Regions from separate parts of the Streptomyces aquilus genome, predicted to be linked through region 2. Evidence: riboswitches for the same ligand, from Rfam matches in the RefSeq annotation. Region 2 holds a riboswitch; each other region holds the start of a gene.

Region 1 (4,259 bases), 3.5 Mb from region 2:
CTGGCGTCGGCGACCGTCTACAGCAGCCTGGAGCCCTGCGCCCGCCGTGCCTCCCGCCCCGCGCCGTGCGCCCGGCTGATCCTCGACGCCGGGGTACGGCGGGTGGTGACGGCCTGGCGGGAGCCGGACACGTTCGTGACGGCGGCGGACGGGAACGGGCTGCTGGTGGCGCACGGGGTCGACGTCGTCGTACTGCCGGAGTACGAGGAGCGGGCGAAGGCGCCGAACGAGCACCTGCTGTCGTAACGTCAGCCGGCCGCGACCACGGCGGCCGTGGCCTCGGCCGACCGATCGGACCAACAGATCCTGCGCCCCGGCAACCCCCGGTCCACGCTTCCCCTATGAGGCCCCGACTCACCGCCGCTCTCCTGCTGGCCCCGCTCCTCGCCACCGCCTGCGCGGGGACCGGCGCCGACACCCGCACCATGGCCCGCGCCCTCCCCCCGGACACCGCCTTCACCCACCCCGGCGTGCTCGTCAGCGAGGCGCAGCTGGAGGCCGTGAAGAAGAACGTCACCGCGGGCAAGCAGCCGTGGCTCAAGGCCTACCTCGACATGCGGGACAGCAAGTACGGGGCGTACAAGTACCGGCCCGAGCCGTACGCCAGCGTCGACTGCCCCGGTGGCGACCACGCCGACCGGCCCGCGCACGGCTGTGTCGAGGAGCGCGAGGACGCCATCGCCGCCTACACCCAGGCCCTGCTGTTCCGGATCACCGGCAAGCAGCAGCACGCCGTGAAGGCCAGGGAGATCATGGACGCCTGGTCGGCGACGATGCGGCGGCACACCGAGGAGGACGCCGGGTTGCAGACCGGGTGGGCCGGGTCGACGTGGGCGCGGGCCGCCGAGATCGTCCGGCACAGTCCCGGCGCGGGCTGGCCGGCGGACCGGGTCGCCCGGTTCGAGACCATGCTGCGCACGGCGTATCTGCCGACCGTCACCCGCAAGGTCCCCGACTACAACGGCAACTGGGACCTCGTGATGACCGACGCGGCCATCGGGATCGCCGTCTTCCTGGAGGACCGCAAGGCCTTCGAGCACGCCCTGGAACGGTTCCGCGAGCGCGTGCCCGCCTACTTCTACCTGGCGAAGGACGGCAAGCTGCCGCTCACGCCCAAGGGGTCGACCGTCAACACCCCGCAGAAGCTCACGACGTACTGGTTCGGGCAGCGGACGTACAAGGACGGCATGTCCCAGGAGACCTGCCGCAACTTCAAGCACGTCGGCTACTCCGTCGCCGCCACCGCCCACATCGCCGAGACCGCCTGGCACCAGGGCATCGACCTGTACGGCGAGGTGAAGGACCGGCTCAAGAGCGCCCTCGCCTTCCACGCCCGGTACCAGGCCGGGGAGTCCGCCCCCGTGTGGCTGTGCGGCGGCAAGGTGGACCGGAACATGGGGCCGGACCTGGAGGTCGCCCTCAACCACCTGGAGAACCGCCTCGGCATGGCCGTCCCGGCCGCCCACAAGCTCGCCGAGGAGACCCGCCCGGCCGGTACCGACAACCTCTTCGTCTCCTGGGAGACCCTGACCCACGCGGGCAATCCCGGCAGCTGAGAACCGCTCGTGAGCTGGGGCGACGTAAAGGTGGCGCGAGGGGTCCCGCGGATGGCGTATGCTGGTTTCACCGACGCGGGGTGGAGCAGCTCGGTAGCTCGCTGGGCTCATAACCCAGAGGTCGCAGGTTCAAATCCTGTCCCCGCTACTGAAGGCCCAGGGCCGGAATCCAGATCAATGGATTCCGGCCCTGAGTCGTTGTCCGGGCCCTTTCCGGCCGTCGGAGACATGGGCGATGTCACGGCCGGTGATCAGGCGAGCGCCCTCCGCATAACAACTGACATACCGTCAATACCTGTGAGTCTCCTGTGGGTCTCCGGGGGCGGGGTCAACTCGCCCGTTTTTCACCGGCCATGACCCCTACGTCCTGCCGAAAAAGGTTAATGATCAAGCAGAACAGCTTGGAATCCGTACCCCGGGTCTATTAACGTTCGATAACGCAGCGCGGTCGTCCCAGCCGTCACAAGAGTCGGCTCCGTGCGCACGCGCCGAATCCCGCAAGGGAACCGGGGAACCACCAACTTGGGGTGAATCACGCGGAAGTCGCCGTGGCAGCACGGCGGTTATACGCGCGTAGGAGACCTTCCTGCTCCGAACCCGTCAGCTAACCCGGTAGGCGAGAAGGAAGGAAAGGAGCACGCCCACGTGGCGTCAAACCGGCCTGCCCCCGAGGCCCCGTACGTGCCGAGCCAGCGCAGCACCGATGCCTTCGGCTACGGCAGCTACCACCACGACGAGGGCCCGCAGGACGTCTGGAATCCCACCGAGGACTCCCTCCGCCCGCCGCGTGGCAAGCACCGGGTGGCCAAGCAGCGCGGCGGGGGACTCGCCCGCAGCTCCACGGTCCTGGGCGTCGGTGTCATAGCCGCCGTCGGCGCGGGCGGCATGGCCAGCGCCAACACCGGCAAGCCGCCGGTCTCCATCTCGATCCCCGACCTGCCCAACGTGGGCGGCGTCTTCGGCGGTGACGACGAGGCCCCCAAGGGTTCCGCCACCGCCCTCAGCAGCCTGGCCACCAGCGCCACGCGGACCGCCGAGAGCGGCTCGGACGCCGGTGAGGCGCTGCGCAACCGGATCATGGCGCAGGCCGAGAGCCAGCAGAACCAGGTCGACAACAAGGCGCAGCTGGCCGCCGAGGCCGAGGTCGCCACGCAGACCGCGAAGGCCGAGGCCGCCGCGCTCAAGCAGGCCGCCGACGACGCCGCCGCGGCGAAGAAGGCCGCCGAGGAGAAGGCCGCGAAGGAGGCCGAGGCCAAGCGCCTCGCCGAGCTCGCCAAGCAGTTCACGCTGCCGACCTCCTCGTACACGATCACCTCGACCTTCGGTCAGGCCGGCTCGCTGTGGTCCTCCGGCTACCACACCGGGCTCGACTTCGCGGCCCCCACGGGCACGCTGATCAAGGCGATCCACAGCGGCACCATCACGGAGGCCGGCTGGGCCGGCTCCTACGGCTACCGCACGATCCTCACCCTCGACGACGGCACCGAGCTGTGGTTCTGCCACCAGTCCTCGATCAGCGTCAGCGTCGGCCAGAAGGTCAGCACCGGCGACGTCATCGGACGCGTCGGCGCGACCGGCAACGTGACCGGCGCCCACCTGCACCTGGAGGTCCACCCGGGCGGTGCGGACACCGGCATCGACCCGATGGCGTGGCTGCGGAGCAAGGGCCTGAACCCCTGACCTCTCAGAGGCGCGCCTCTCTCTGAACCCCGGCGGTCCTGACGCTCACCCCCCGACGTCAGGGCTGCCGGTCCGCTGTGTACGGAATACCGGCTTCCGGCGCAGGTGTTGATCCCGTACATGACTTCTCTTCGCAAGCTGGGCACGTCCGATCTCGAGGTCTTCCCGCTCTCCCTGGGCGGCAACGTCTTCGGCTGGACCGCCGACGAGGCGCAGTCCTTCGCCGTCCTCGACGCCTACGCCGCCGCGGGCGGCAACTTCCTCGACACCGCCGACTCCTACTCGAACTGGGTGGAGGGGAACTCGGGCGGCGAGTCCGAGACCATCATCGGCAAGTGGACCAAGGCGCGCGGCAACCGCGACGACGTCGTGATCGCCACGAAGGTCAGCCAGCACCCGGAGTTCCAGGGCCTGCGGGCCGCCAACATCAAGGCCGCCGCGGACGCCTCCCTGCGCCGCCTGGGCACCGACCACATCGACCTCTACTACACCCACTTCGACAAGCCCGAGGTGCCGGTCGAGGAGATCATCGGCGCGCTGGACGAGCTGGTGACGGCGGGCAAGGTGCGGCACATCGCCGCGTCCAACATCTCGGCCGAGCGGCTGGAGAAGTCGCTGGCCTTCTCCGAGCGCGAGGGCCTGGCCCGGTACGTGGCGCTCCAGCCGCACTACAACCTGGTCTCGCGCGAGACGTACGAGGGCGAGCTCCAGGACCTGGCGGAGCGCACCGGCCTCGCCGCCGTCCCCTACTTCGCGCTCGCCTCCGGGTTCCTCACCGGCAAGTACCGCGACGGCGAGGTGGTGGAGGGCGCCCGGGCCGCCGGAGCCGGCAAGCACCTGGAGACCGAGCGGGGCCGCAAGGTCCTCGCCGCCCTCGACGACGTCGCCGAGGCCCACCGCGTGCCGGTCGCCACGATCGCCCTGGCCTGGCTCGCCGCCCAGCCGACGGTGACGGCCCCGATCGCCTCGGCGCGGGTGGTGGACCAGCTGCCGGCGCTGCTCAAGGTCGCGGAGGTGACCCTC
Region 2 (4,259 bases):
GGGCTCCTCCCAGCCGGCCCCGTCGCCGCGGCTCGCCGACGGGCACGCTCTTGACGATACGACATGGGTTCCTGGGGCAATGAGTTGTCCACAGGCGTTGCATCCGGGCACCTCAGGCCTCGATGATGTTGATACTTGAGTGCCACTGTTCGCCCCTGTTTGTATCTGTGAGGTTCCATGCTGGAGATCGCCCCCAACGGCCGCACCTGGCTCCTGACCGGGCCCGCCAGCAGCTACGCCGTCCACCTCACCGAGGGCGACGAGCTGCTGCATCTGCACTGGGGCCCCACCATCGCCCTTGCGGACGCCGAGGCGCTCGCGGTCCGTCCGCTGCCCGACTACTGGCCTTTCGAGTCCCCGCTCGACGGGCGCGAGGAGTACCCGGTCGAGGGTGGCCCCCGCTTCGTCCGGCCCGCCCTTTCGGTGCGCACCGACGAGCGCCGCGGCACCGAGTGGAGCTTCGAGGCGTACGAGACCGACGCCGACGCCGACGAGCTGAGGCTGCGGTTCCGGGACGGCGGTCTCCTCGTCACGCTGCACTACCGGATGCGCGGCGACGTGGTGGAGCGCTGGACCACCCTGGAGAACCAGGGCGACGACGCCCTGGAGCTGCTGCGCGCCGACTCCGCCACCTGGACGCTGCCCGACCGCGAGGACTGGCGGCTCTCCCAGCTGCACGGCCGCTGGGCCGCCGAGTCCCGGCTCGTGCGCGCCCCCCTCACCTACGGTGAGAAGGTCATCGGCAGCCGCCGCGGCCACACCAGCCACCAGCACCTGCCCTGGGTCGCCCTCGACACCGACGCCGGTGAGGAGCGCGGCGAGGTCTACGCCTGCGCGCTCGGCTGGTCGGGCTCCTGGCGGATCGCGGTGGCCCAACTCCCCGACGCGCGCGTGCAGATCACCGGCGGTGCCGGGTACGACGAGTCGGGGCTGCTGAGGCTGGCGGCGGGTGAGTCGTTCACGACCCCCGTCTTCGCGGGGCTGTGGAGCGACGGCGGCTTCGGCGGCGCCAGCCGCGCGTGGCACGCCTACCAGCGGACGTACGTCGTCCCGGACGCCGAGCAGGACCGTCCGGTGCTGTTCAACTCCTGGGAGGCCACCGAGTTCGACATCTCCGAGGAGCAGCAGGGGAACCTCGCGCGGCGGGCCGCGGCCATCGGCGTCGAGCTGTTCGTCGTGGACGACGGCTGGTTCGGCGCCCGCACCAGCGACCGCGCCGGACTCGGCGACTGGACGGTCAACCGCGACCGCTTCCCGGGCGGCCTGAAGCCCCTCGCCGACTACGTGCACGGGCTCGGGATGCAGTTCGGCATCTGGGTCGAGCCCGAGATGGTCAACCCGGACAGCGACCTGTACCGGGCACACCCCGACTGGGTGCAGTTCCAGCCGGGACGAAAGCGGACGGAGCTGCGCAATCAGCTCGTCCTCAATCTCGCGCGCGAGGACGTCCAGGAGTACCTGTGGGGGCAGCTCGACGCCCTGCTGTCCAGCGCCCCGATCGACTACGTGAAGTGGGACTTCAACCGCTGCTTCACCGACGCGGGCTGGCCCGGCGACGCCTATCCGCAGCGGCTCTGGGTCGACCATGTGCACGCCTTCTATGCCCTGTTGGACCGGCTGCGGGCCGCCCACCCCGGCGTCGCCTTCGAGTCCTGCTCGGGCGGCGGCGGCCGCATCGACCTCGGCGTCCTGGGCCGTACGGACCAGGTGTGGACCTCCGACAACACCGACCCGCTCGACCGGCTCGCCATCCAGCACGGCTTCAGTCAGATCCACCCCGCGCGCGTGATGGCGGCCTGGGTCACCGACAGTCCGAACGCCATGCTCAACGGCCGGGTCAGCTCGCTGCGCTTCCGCTTCGTCAGCGCCATGGCAGGGGTGCTCGGTGTCGGCGGCGACCTCACCCGGTGGAGCGAGGAGGAGCTCGCCGAGGCCCGCGAGTGGGTGGAGCTCTACAAGGACATCCGGCCGCTCGTGCAGCGCGGCGACCAGTACCGGCTCCGGGCGCCGCAGGGCGACGGCCTGAGCGCCGTGCAGTACGTCCTCGGGGACGAGACCGTCGTCCTGGCCTGGCTCCAGTCGCAGCGGTACGGCGAACCCGTTCCGGCGCTGCGGCTGCGCGGGCTCGACCCGAAGGCGTCGTATGAATGCCGTGAAACGGGCGAAATTCACAGAGGTGCCGTATTGCTGCATCACGGGCTGCGGGTGGGATTGCGGGGCGATCTGGATGCGGCAGTTCTACGGCTGCGTCGCATCTGAGCTTTCTGTCCGAATTGGTGGCTTCCGTAGCCTTCATTCCAACTCGCTCTGGAATAAGGGAAGCTGTGCGAACGGCACGTGAGCAGCGTCATATCGGTGACCCTGAGTCGTTCGTCATGTTCACGTAATTCGCTGTCAAAAGCTGGGTGATTGCGTTCCGGGAAGGCCCGCCAAAACACGGAGGGTGACCGTGAATTTCGCGGCGGATCAAGAGGAACGCAATCACCCTGGAACCTCTTACTTGTCCCTTTGCGTCTTCCTCGCTTACGTTCGCCACCAATCCGGACGGACGCCCAATCCTGCCGCCGACCGGAATCCGCACAACTCACCCGTGAACGGCAGGAGCGGGGGACCCACAGGTACAACCGCCTGGACCGGTCTTCCGGAACAGGCTTGGGGTTAAGTCGCACCTCGGTGCGTCCGGACATCTCCAGTCCGCACCCGACAGCTCACCTCGCAGGCGCCGGAGAGGAATTCGCCATGCCCGCGAAGGGTAAGCACCGCCGTCCGAAGTCCCAGCGCCTCACCCGCTCGATCGCCGTCGCCGGAACCGGTGGCGCCGCACTCGCCCTGCCTCTGATGGGGGCCGCAGGCGCCCACGCGGCCACCGGTCAGTCCGTGGCGCAGTCGGTTTCGGAAAAGGCCGTCCGGTCCGTTCCGGTCGCCGCGAAGACGGCCACCGAGAAGGCCACGCAGAAGAAGGGCGCCGCGAACACCGCGACCGTGCGCACCTATTCGGTGAAGGCCGGTGACTACCTCTCGAAGATCGCCGACGAGCAGAACGTCACCGGCGGCTGGAAGAAGCTGTACTCGGACAACCGTGAGGCCGTCGGTTCCGACCCCTCGCTCATCCACCCCGGCCTGAAGCTCACGCTGGGCAAGAAGGCGGCGGCGAGCACGGACAGGTCCGCCGGCTCCGAGAAGTCCACGAGCACCGAGAAGTCCTCGTCCTCCTCGAACGCGACGACCGCCACCCAGAGCAGCGAGTCCGCCGGCACCGGCAGCTCCAGCGGCTTCACCCTGCCCGTCTCCGGCGCCACCGTCGGCACGGGCTACCACGTGGCCGGCAGCATGTGGTCCAGCGGCTACCACACGGGCGTCGACTTCGTCGTCCCGACCGGCACCTCGCTGAAGGCCGTGGGCGCGGGCACCGTCGTCTCCGCCGGCTGGGGCGGCGCGTACGGCAACCAGGTCGTCATCCGGCTCGCCGACGGCTACTACGCGCAGTACGCCCACCTGTCCGCGCTCTCGGTCTCGGCCGGCCAGACCGTCACCGAGGGGCAGCAGGTCGGCCTCTCCGGTGCCACCGGCAACGTGACGGGTCCGCACCTCCACTTCGAGATCCGGACGACGCCGGACTACGGCTCGGACATCGACCCGGTCGGGTACCTCCGTTCGAAGGGCGTCGCCGTCGGCTGACGCTCCCCCCGATGCCACCGAAGGCCGGATCCCGATCCCCGGGTCCGGCCTTCGGTGTCGGGTCTTGCCGTTTCATGATCGGTTCATTGCGGTCTTGTGGCGCGGCTGCCCAAAGCGTCGACAGGGAGGCGAGGGTGGGACCACAGTGATCTCCGAAGCGATGCAAGCGCTTTCTGACCGTCATGGCATCCGCACCCGCATCCGGAGGTCCCCGTGCCCGGCGTCGACCGACGCACCGTCATCAAGGGCGCCGCAGCCGCGGCCGCCGCGGCCCAGTTCTCCTGGGCACTGTCCCGCACCGCCGCCGCGGCGGACGCCGACGACACCGAACTGCACTGGCTGGAGGGCTCGGCGCCCGACGTCCACGCCGGTGCCACCTGGGGCGTGCCGTGGGCGCGCGGGGCGTACCGGCCGGAGCAGTCCTTCCGGCTGACGACCGCCGCGGGCGACGACGTCCCCGTCCAGAGCTGGGTCACCGGCTACTGGCCTGACGGCTCGGTGAAGTGGACGGCGCACGCCCTCGCACCCGGCGCGCCGAAGGCCTCCGCCTACAAGCTCGCGGCGGGCACTCCGGCCGCGCC
Region 3 (4,259 bases), 990 kb from region 2:
CCCAGGGCGGCGAGGAGATCGTCCTCGCGTCGGACGCCGAGGGTGCGGACGCCGCCCTCGACCGTCTGGCGAAGCTGGTCTCCGAGGGGCTCGAGGAGCTTCCCGAGACCGTCTGATTTATCGGGCCGTATCGGGTCCGGCTGAATCACGGCACCGCTGAAGGGCTCGTCCGAGTTTATCGGGCGGGCCCTTTCGAATTCCCTCTCGCGGGCAGCAGAAATACTTCCCCGCGAATTACTGCTTCTTTGTATACGGCCCTCGTGTTAATGCCGCAGGCTCGGCATGTTTACGGGATGTTGCGAGTTCCTCACACGTTCGGGCCGATCTCCCGCGGCGCGGAATCGAAGGCGGTGCGCCGCGGTCGAGCGCTCGGTGTGCAGCGCGGTGACCGCACGCGCGCGTTCCGCGTCCCCGCGTGCCACGGCGTCGACGATCGCGCCGTGCTCCGCCCAGGACTCCACGGGGTTGGCGGGCGCCTCCACGGTGTACATCCAGGAGATCTTGTGGCGCAGCTGGGTCAGCATCGAGGTCAGGGCGGGGCTGCCGGAGGCCTGGGCGAGCGTCTCGTGGAACCAGCCGCCCAGGGAGCGCAGATCCTCGCTGTTGCCGCGCCTGGCCCGCTCCTGGCCCAGCCTGACCAGGCCACGCAGGACCTTCAGGTGCGCCTCGGTGCGCCGCTGGGCGGCCCGGGAGGCGCCGAGCGGCTCCAGGAGCATCCGCATCTCCAGCAGGTCGGCGGCCTCCTGCTCGGTCGGTTCGGCCACGCACGCGCCCGCGTGCCGCCGCGTCACCACGAAGCCCTCGGCCTCCAGCGTGCGCAGGGCCTCCCGGACGGGGACGCGGGAGACGCCGTAGCGGCGGGCGAGGAGTTCCTCGGTGAGGCGGCTGCCGCGCTCGTGGACACCGGAGACGATGTCGTCCCTGATCGCGGTGCATACCGAGTGCGCCGGAATACGCATGACCGACCTCCGCTTTAATCCCCGTGAAACGTCGACGATTGACGTGTGTTCAGTGACTCTATTGCAAGGAACGGGAATTTCCGATGGCGGACCGGAATCCATGGATATTTTTTGGACAGCGGGGTGCCGAAAACGGCGAAACCCCGGCTCGGTGAGCCGGGGTTCCGGGAGATCTTGCGGTCCGCCGTCGGACGGTCACACCGCGCTTCAGACGTTCACGCCGAGCCTCGGACGTTCACGCCGCGCTTCAGACGTTCACGCCGTGCGAGCGCAGGTAGGCGACGGGGTCGATGTCCGAGCCGTACTCCGGAGTCGTCCGGGCCTCGAAGTGCAGGTGCGGGCCGGTGACGTTGCCGGTCGCGCCGGACAGGCCGATCTGCTGGCCCGGGGTGACCGTCTGGCCGACCGAGACACCGATGGACGACAGGTGACCGTACTGGGTGTACGTGCCGTCGTTCATCTTGATCACGATGTTGTTGCCGTACGACCCGCCCCAACCGGCCTCGACGACCGTGCCGGAGCCGACCGCGTGGACGGAGGTGCCGCTGGCGGCGTGGAAGTCAACGCCGGTGTGGCTGCCGGAGGACCAGACGGCGCCGCCGGCCTTGTAGCCGGTGGAGATGTACGAGCCCGAGATCGGGGCGACATAGGTGTTGAGGCGCTTGCGCTCGGCGGCGGCGCGGGCGGCGCGCTCCTTGGCCTCGCGCTCCTTCTTGGCCTGGGCGGCGGCCTTCTTGCGGGCCAGCTCCTCGGCCTTCTTCTGAGCGGCCTCCTCGGCGGCCTGCTCCTGGGCGGCGGCCTGGGCGTCGATCTGGTCGGCGACCGAGTCGCCGATGGTGACGACCGGGATGAGTCCGGTCTGCTCGACCGCGGGCTCCGCGGCGAGGGCCGGGGCGGCGAGGGTGCCGATGACGCCGGTGGTGGTGAGGGCCGCGACCCCCGCCGCGCGGGCGGTGCTGCGCTTCATCCGGCTCGGGGCACGATGCTTCCCGGTGGGGCGCGTGAACGCCATGTGGAGGCTGATCCTTTCCTTCCCTCTCGCCTACCGGGTTAGCTGACGGGTTCGGAGCAGGAAGGTCTCCTACGGACCCCCTCGCTTCACGCGCGGGCGTCCGATTCACCCCAGGGACTGCATGGGTCCCCGGCTCCCCTGGCTCGCGCCGTACGGGGACTCGGCGATGACTGTCCGGTGCCGCGGGCGCGGCGCACTGCCTGACGGACAGCCCGGACGACGCTAAGCGGGGCGACTTTCAATCCCCAAACGGATCAGGCAATTTGTAGCGCATCCCACAGGGCAAACAGCCAACCAGCCTTCAATTCATTCCTTATTCGGACATTAAGGGGCCCTGGTGACGCTTCAGTCACCAGGGCCCCTTCACGCGCGCGTGCCTCTACTCGGCCGTCACCACGGTCACTTCACCGATACCGAGGGCCTCCACGGGCTCCTTGATGGCGGCCGCGTCGCCGACCAGGATCGTCACCAGGCGGTCCACCGGGAAGGCGTTGACGGCCGCCGCGGTGGCCTCGACGGTGCCGGTCGCGGCGAGCTGCCGGTACAGCGTGGCCTGGTAGTCGTCGGGCAGGTACTGCTCGACCTGGTCGGCCAGCGTGCTCGCCACGGCCGCCGCGGTCTCGTACTTGAGCGGGGCGACGCCGACGAGGTTCTGCACGGCGACGTCGCGCTCGGCGTCGGTGAGCCCCTCCGCGGCGAGGGTGCGCAGCACCGTCCACAGGTCGTCCAGCGCCGGACCGGTGTTGGGGGTGTCCACGGAGCCGCTGATGGCGAGCATCGCGGCACCGGTGCCGTCCGGGGCGGACCGGAGGACCTGCCCGAACGCCCGTACGCCGTAGGTGTAGCCCTTCTCCTCGCGCAGGACGCGGTCCAGACGGGAGGTGAGGGTGCCGCCGAGGCAGTACGTGCCGAGCACCTGCGCGGGCCACACGCGGTCGTGCCGGTCGGCGCCGATACGGCCGATCAGCAGCTGCGTCTGGACGGCGCCGGGGCGGTCCACGATGACGACCCGGCCGGTGTCGTCGGCGGTGATGGCGGGCACCGGGCGCGGCTCGGCCGCGGAGCCGGTCCAGGAGCCGAGGGTGTCGCCGAGCAGCCCGTCCAGGTCGACGTCGGTGAGGTCGCCGACGACCACGACGGTGCCGGTGGCCGGGCGGACGTGCTTCTCGTAGAAGGTGCGTACGGCGGCCGAGTCGATGTTCCGCACGGTCTCCTCGGTGCCCTGGCGGGGGCGCGACATGCGCAGGTCCGCCGGGAACAGCGTCCGGGAGAGCTCCTTGGCGGCCCGGCGCGAGGGGTTGGCCAGCTCGTGCGGGATCTCGTCGAGGCGGTTGGTGACGAGGCGCTCGACCTCGTCGTCCGCGAACGCGGGCGCCCTGAGGGCGTCGGCGAGCAGCCCGAGCGCCTTGGGCAGCCGGGAGACGGGGACTTCGAGGCTCAGACGGACGCCGGGGTGGTCGGCGTGCGCGTCGAGGGTGGCGCCGCAGCGCTCCAGCTCGGCGGCGAACTCCTCGGCGGAGTGCTTGTCGGTGCCCTCGGAGAACGCGCGCGCCATGATCGTGGCGACGCCGTCCAGGCCCGCCGGTTCGGCGTCCAGGGGGGCGTCGAGGAGGACCTCGACGGCGACGACCTGCTGGCCGGGGCGGTGGCAGCGCAGCACGGTGAGGCCGTTGTGCAGCGTCCCGCGCGTGGGGGCCGGGAACGCCCAGGGCTTGGCCTCGCCCGCCTGGGGCTGGGGGTGGAATTCCATCGTGGCGAGCTCGGTCACTTGGCCGCCTCCTCGTTCTTGTCGCCGGCTTCGACGGTGGCTTCGGCCTCGGGGTCCTCGGGCGGGTCCGCGTCCTCGGCGGCCTCCCCCGCGACGGGTTCGTAGACGAGCACCGCGCGGTTGTCCGGGCGCAGACGGGCCTTGGCGACCGCCTGGACCTCCTCGGCGGAGACCTCCAGGACGCGGTTGACGGCGGTGAGGGCGAGCTGCGGGTCGCCGAACAGGACCGCGTAGCGGCACAGTTCGTCGGCGCGGCCCGCGACGGTGCCGAGCCGGTCCAGCCACTCGCGCTCCAACTGGGCCTGGGCGCGCTCCATTTCCTCGTCCGTGGGGCCCTCCGCGGCGAACCGGGCGAGCTCCTCGTCGATGGCGGCCTCGATGACCGGCACCTCGACGTCACCGGACGTCTTCACGTCCAGCCAGCCCAGGGAGGGCGCTCCGGCCAGCCGCAGCAGCCCGAAGCCGGCGGCGACGGCCGTACGGTCGCGGCGCACGAGCCGGTTGTAGAGGCGGGAGGACT
Region 4 (4,259 bases), 2.4 Mb from region 2:
GCGCGATCGACGCGGCGGTCCTGGCGGTGGGCGGCTGGCACGACCCTTACCGCGACACGGTGCTCAGGCTGGTCGAGCACCTGCCGCCGGACCGGGTCCGCGGGCTGATCGGCCCCTGGTCCCACCAGTACCCCGACCGCGGGCTGCCGCCGGGCCCGGCGATCGGCTTCCTCCAGGAGACCCTGCGCTGGTGGGACCAGCACCTCAAGGGCGTCGACACCGGCGTCCTGCGGGAACCCCTGCTGCGGTCCTGGGTCAGCGACTCCCACCGCCCCGCCACGGTCTACGACACGCTCCCGGGCCGCTGGGTCGGCGAGCCGGCCTGGCCCTCCCCGCACGTCACGACGGTCTCGTACGGCCTCCAGGGCGCCCCTGTCCTCGTCCGCTCCCCGCAGCACACGGGCGTGGACGCCGGGCGTTTCTTCCCGTTCGGGAACGACGCCGACCTGCCGCCGGACCAGCGGGAGGAGGACGCCCGGTCGGCCTGCTTCGAGTTCGCGGTGGGTGAGGAGACGTGGGTGCTGGGGCGGCCCCGGGTGCGGTTGCGGGTGACGTGCGAGGTGCCGCGCGGGCAGGTGATCGCACGGTTGTGCGATGTGGCGCCGGACGGGTCGTCGACGCTGGTCACCCGGGGCGTGCTGAACCTGTCGGCGCGGCACGGGCGGGACCGGGCGGTGCCGTGGGAGCCGGGGGCGAGCGGGGAGGTCGTCTTCGAGCTGAACGGCATCGGGCATGTCTTCCCGCCCGGGCACCGCATCCGGCTCGCGGTCTCCTCCGCGTACTGGCCGTGGATCTGGCCGCAGCCCGAGTCCGACGCCGGCTTCACACTGGACCCGGCGGGCAGCTTCCTCGAACTGCCGGTCAGGACACATGACGTGGACTCGGACACCGGCATCGGCTTCGGCGAGCCCGAGCAGTCGGAACCCCTGGGCGTGAACTACCCGGCCACCCTCGACGAGCCCCGCCCCGAGCGGCTGGTCGTGCGGGATGTCGCCAAGGGCGAGTGGCGGCTGGAGGTCGACCCGCGCTACGGCGGCACCCGCTTCTACCCCGACGGCCTGGAGTTCACCGAGGACGCGCTGGAGACGTACACGATCCAGGAGGCGGACCCGCTGTCGGCCCGCGCCCGTTCGGACTGGTCGATCCGGCTGCACCGGCCGGAGCTGGGCTGGGACACCACCGTCCGCACCCGCTCGGAGATCACCTGTGCGGCGACCGAGTTCCTGACGTCCAACGAGGTGATCTGCACCGAGAGCGGTGAGGTGGTCTTCCACCGGACCTGGGAGAAGCGGATTCCACGGACCGCCGGTTAACCGCCAGTTGAGGGTTGATTGCCCGATTTGCCGTTCTCGTTCTCCGCGGTGAGTTGGCTCACTTCACCCTGCCCTCACCCTGTCCGAAAACCCCGGAATTCCGGGGCGCGCAAGCCGGACACCAAGGTCAACAGGTGCGATCTGTGAATCCGGTACTTGTTTCGGACATGTGCAGTCGCATACGTTCCGGGCCCGGGCGGACGCCGAATCCTGCCGCCGCCCGTAGACCGCTCACCTCACCCAGAGAACTTCACGGCAGGAGCGGGGGACCCAGGTAAGTCGCCGGGCCGGACGTCTTCGGACGCGCCGGTACGGCTTGGGGTGAAGTCATGCCTTCTTCGGCATGGCCGGGCAGCTCCCGCCCGAACCCGACAGCTCACCTCGCAGGCGCCGGAGAGGAACTTCGTCATGCGTCTGTCCCGCAAGCTCGCCGTCACCGGTGCCGCCGTCGCCGCACTCGCCTTCCCCGTCGTCGGCGCGACCACCGCGTCCGCGGCCACCACGACCACGGTCACCGCCACCTCGCTCGGCTACTCCGACACCCTCGACGGCTGGATCCGCGCCTCGCTCCAGGTCATGGCGCAGAACGGCATTCCCGGCACCTACGACGGCATCTACCGCAACGTCATCCGCGAGTCCTCGGGCAACCCCTACGCCATCAACAACTGGGACTCCAACGCCGCCGCGGGCACGCCCTCCAAGGGCCTGCTCCAGGTGATCGACCCGACGTTCAACGCGTACCACGTGGCCGGCACGTCGTGGGACTCCTACGACCCGGTCGCGAACATCACCGCGGCCTGCAACTACGCGGCCGCGGTGTACGGCTCGATCGACAACGTGTACGGCGCGTACTGAGGTCTGCCGAGGGCTGATTGAACAGTCTCTCGTCGGGGACTGCTTGAACAGCCTTTCGCCGAGGGCTGGTTGAAGAGCCTTCCGCAGGGGCCTAGTGGAAGAGTCTTTCGAGGACGACGGCGATGCCGTCGTCCTCGTTCGACAAGGTCACCTCGTCGGCCACGGCCTTGAGTTCGGGGTGGGCGTTGGCCATCGCGACGCCGTGGGCCGCCCAGTCGAACATGGGGATGTCGTTGGGCATGTCGCCGAAGGCGAGGGTGTCCCGCGGGCCCAGGCCGAGGTACTCGGCGGCCAGCGCGAGGCCCGTCGCCTTGGTGATGCCGCATGGCTGGAGTTCGACGGTGCCGGGGCCCGACATCGTCACCGTGGCGAGGGAACCGACGACTCCGCGCGCGGTCGCCGCCAACTCGTCGTCGGTCAGGGCCGGGTGGCGCAGCAGCACCTTGCTGATCGGCTCGCACCACAGGTCGTCGCGGCGGCCCACCCGCACGGCGGGCAGCGTCGGGTGCGGCATCAGATACCCCGGCTCGATGAGCGTGAGCCCGTCGACCCCGTCCTGGTCCACGGCCGCGTACACCTGCCCCACCTCGGCCTCGATCTTGCCGAGCGCGGTCTCGGCCAACTCCCGGTCCAGGGTGACCGACCACAGCAGACGGTCCACGCCGGCGTCGTAGACCTGCGCGCCCTGCCCGCACACCGCGAGTCCGGTGCTGCCGAGGTCGTCGAGGAGCGGCCGCACTCTCGGGGCCGGTCGGCCGGTCACCACCAGATGCCGGGCCCCGGCCGACGTCACCCGCGCGAGTGCGGCGAGCGACCGGTCGGAGAGCGTGTCGTCGCCCCGGAGGAGGGTCCCGTCCAGGTCAGTGGCGACGAGTGAATATGCGGTGGGTGCGGCCATGATCAGAGAATACGGATGGAATCCCCCGGCGACTCGACGCGAACCGGACGGCCGCAGCTTTCACATCCGTCGACGGCGACTCCGGTTGGGAGTTGACGGCGGCTCCGGTTGAGAGTCGGAGGGGAGCCCGCACACCACCGGTTGCGTCGGTCGGTGGGTGAGATGCTCGCGAGATGACCGATCACCCGGAGACCTTCCTGAACCATCTGCGGACCGCCGCGGTCGGCATCCTCGAACGCTTCCCCGAGCAGCTCAGGCCCGAGATCTACGCTCTGTCCTTCCGCATCTGGCGCATCGACGGCGACGACCGCCACCCGTACGTGGCCATCGGCTACAACACCGAGAGCCAGTACGAGCGCGAGAGGTACCCGGGTGACGAGGGCGAGGTCCGCTGGAACTACGCCTACTGGCTCCTCGACGGCTTCGAGATGCTCGGCAACATCCCCGAGGACCCGGTCGGCAGCCGGGTGTACGAGGAGGAGGTCAAGCGGCTCGGCGCCTGGTACGACGGCGAGTTCGACCTCGACCGGGTCCTGGACGACGACGACCTGAGCGCCCGCACCGACCTCCTCCGCCGGCACTTCCACGACGCCGTCATCGACCTCGCCCGCCACCTCCACGCCGACGGCGTGATCGAGAAGACCCTCGGCCGCCCGCTGCCGGTCGTCGTCTTCGACATGGAGTGCCCCGGCTGGGAGGCCCACGCGACGGAGTGCGCCAACCCGCCGGAACTGATCGAGGAGTTCACGGCATGGCTGCGGGAGTCCGGGGAGATCTGATCCGCCGCCCGGCCCTACCCGTGCGCCGCCGCCAGATGCCGCGCCAGCCGCGGTGAGGCGAACTCCGTGCCGCACACGAAGCGCATCACCGGTCCGTACGACGACGCCGACGGGAGGCCCGTGAAGTACAGGCCCGGCACCGAGGAGACGTATCCGGCGCCGAGCTTGGGCGCGCCGCGGCTCACCGCGAGTCGGGTGCGCAGTTCGGGGCCGAGGAAGTCCATGGCCGCGAGGTCGACGCGGTAGCCGGTCGCGGCTATGACGTGGTCGGCGGCCAGGCGCTCGGTGCGGCCGGTGTGGGTGAGGACGGACAGGGACGGGTGGCCGTCCGCGGAGTCGGCCTTGAGGACGCGGCGGACCTCGCTGACCCGGACCTTGTCCTCGAAGCGGTCGCGCAGCCACCAGGCGCCGAGT

The links. Region 2 has a riboswitch for cyclic di-AMP ahead of EJC51_RS39540 (M23 family metallopeptidase). Riboswitches for the same ligand answer to the same signal wherever they lie in the genome.
Region 1: linked by a shared signal. The riboswitch ahead of EJC51_RS23735 (M23 family metallopeptidase) and the one ahead of EJC51_RS39540 (M23 family metallopeptidase) in region 2 are both predicted to bind cyclic di-AMP.
Region 3: linked by a shared signal. The riboswitch ahead of EJC51_RS35340 (M23 family metallopeptidase) and the one ahead of EJC51_RS39540 (M23 family metallopeptidase) in region 2 are both predicted to bind cyclic di-AMP.
Region 4: linked by a shared signal. The riboswitch ahead of EJC51_RS28665 (transglycosylase SLT domain-containing protein) and the one ahead of EJC51_RS39540 (M23 family metallopeptidase) in region 2 are both predicted to bind cyclic di-AMP.

Annotation. Positions count from the first base shown of each region.
Region 1 covers NZ_CP034463.1:5,189,819-5,194,077, reverse strand. The annotation lists gene EJC51_RS23750 (dihydrofolate reductase family protein) at 1-246, shown strand, start outside; gene EJC51_RS23745 (alginate lyase family protein) at 342-1,556, shown strand; tRNA gene EJC51_RS23740 (tRNA-Met) at 1,631-1,704, shown strand; cyclic di-AMP (ydaO/yuaA leader) riboswitch at 2,033-2,190, shown strand; gene EJC51_RS23735 (M23 family metallopeptidase) at 2,202-3,236, shown strand; gene EJC51_RS23730 (aldo/keto reductase) at 3,357-4,259, shown strand, end outside.
Region 2 covers NZ_CP034463.1:8,649,827-8,654,085, forward strand. The annotation lists gene EJC51_RS39535 (alpha-galactosidase) at 178-2,259, shown strand; cyclic di-AMP (ydaO/yuaA leader) riboswitch at 2,567-2,737, shown strand; gene EJC51_RS39540 (M23 family metallopeptidase) at 2,740-3,678, shown strand; gene EJC51_RS39545 (exo-rhamnogalacturonan lyase family protein) at 3,892-4,259, shown strand, end outside.
Region 3 covers NZ_CP034463.1:7,660,467-7,664,725, reverse strand. The annotation lists gene EJC51_RS35350 (HPr family phosphocarrier protein) at 1-116, shown strand, start outside; gene EJC51_RS35345 (GntR family transcriptional regulator) at 264-959, opposite strand; gene EJC51_RS35340 (M23 family metallopeptidase) at 1,207-1,971, opposite strand; cyclic di-AMP (ydaO/yuaA leader) riboswitch at 1,984-2,147, opposite strand; gene EJC51_RS35335 (M16 family metallopeptidase) at 2,351-3,739, opposite strand; gene EJC51_RS35330 (M16 family metallopeptidase) at 3,736-4,259, opposite strand, start outside.
Region 4 covers NZ_CP034463.1:6,211,281-6,215,539, reverse strand. The annotation lists gene EJC51_RS28670 (CocE/NonD family hydrolase) at 1-1,313, shown strand, start outside; cyclic di-AMP (ydaO/yuaA leader) riboswitch at 1,536-1,718, shown strand; gene EJC51_RS28665 (transglycosylase SLT domain-containing protein) at 1,722-2,168, shown strand; gene EJC51_RS28660 (HAD family hydrolase) at 2,260-3,066, opposite strand; gene EJC51_RS48875 (hypothetical protein) at 3,240-3,845, shown strand; gene EJC51_RS28650 (FAD-dependent oxidoreductase) at 3,860-4,259, opposite strand, start outside.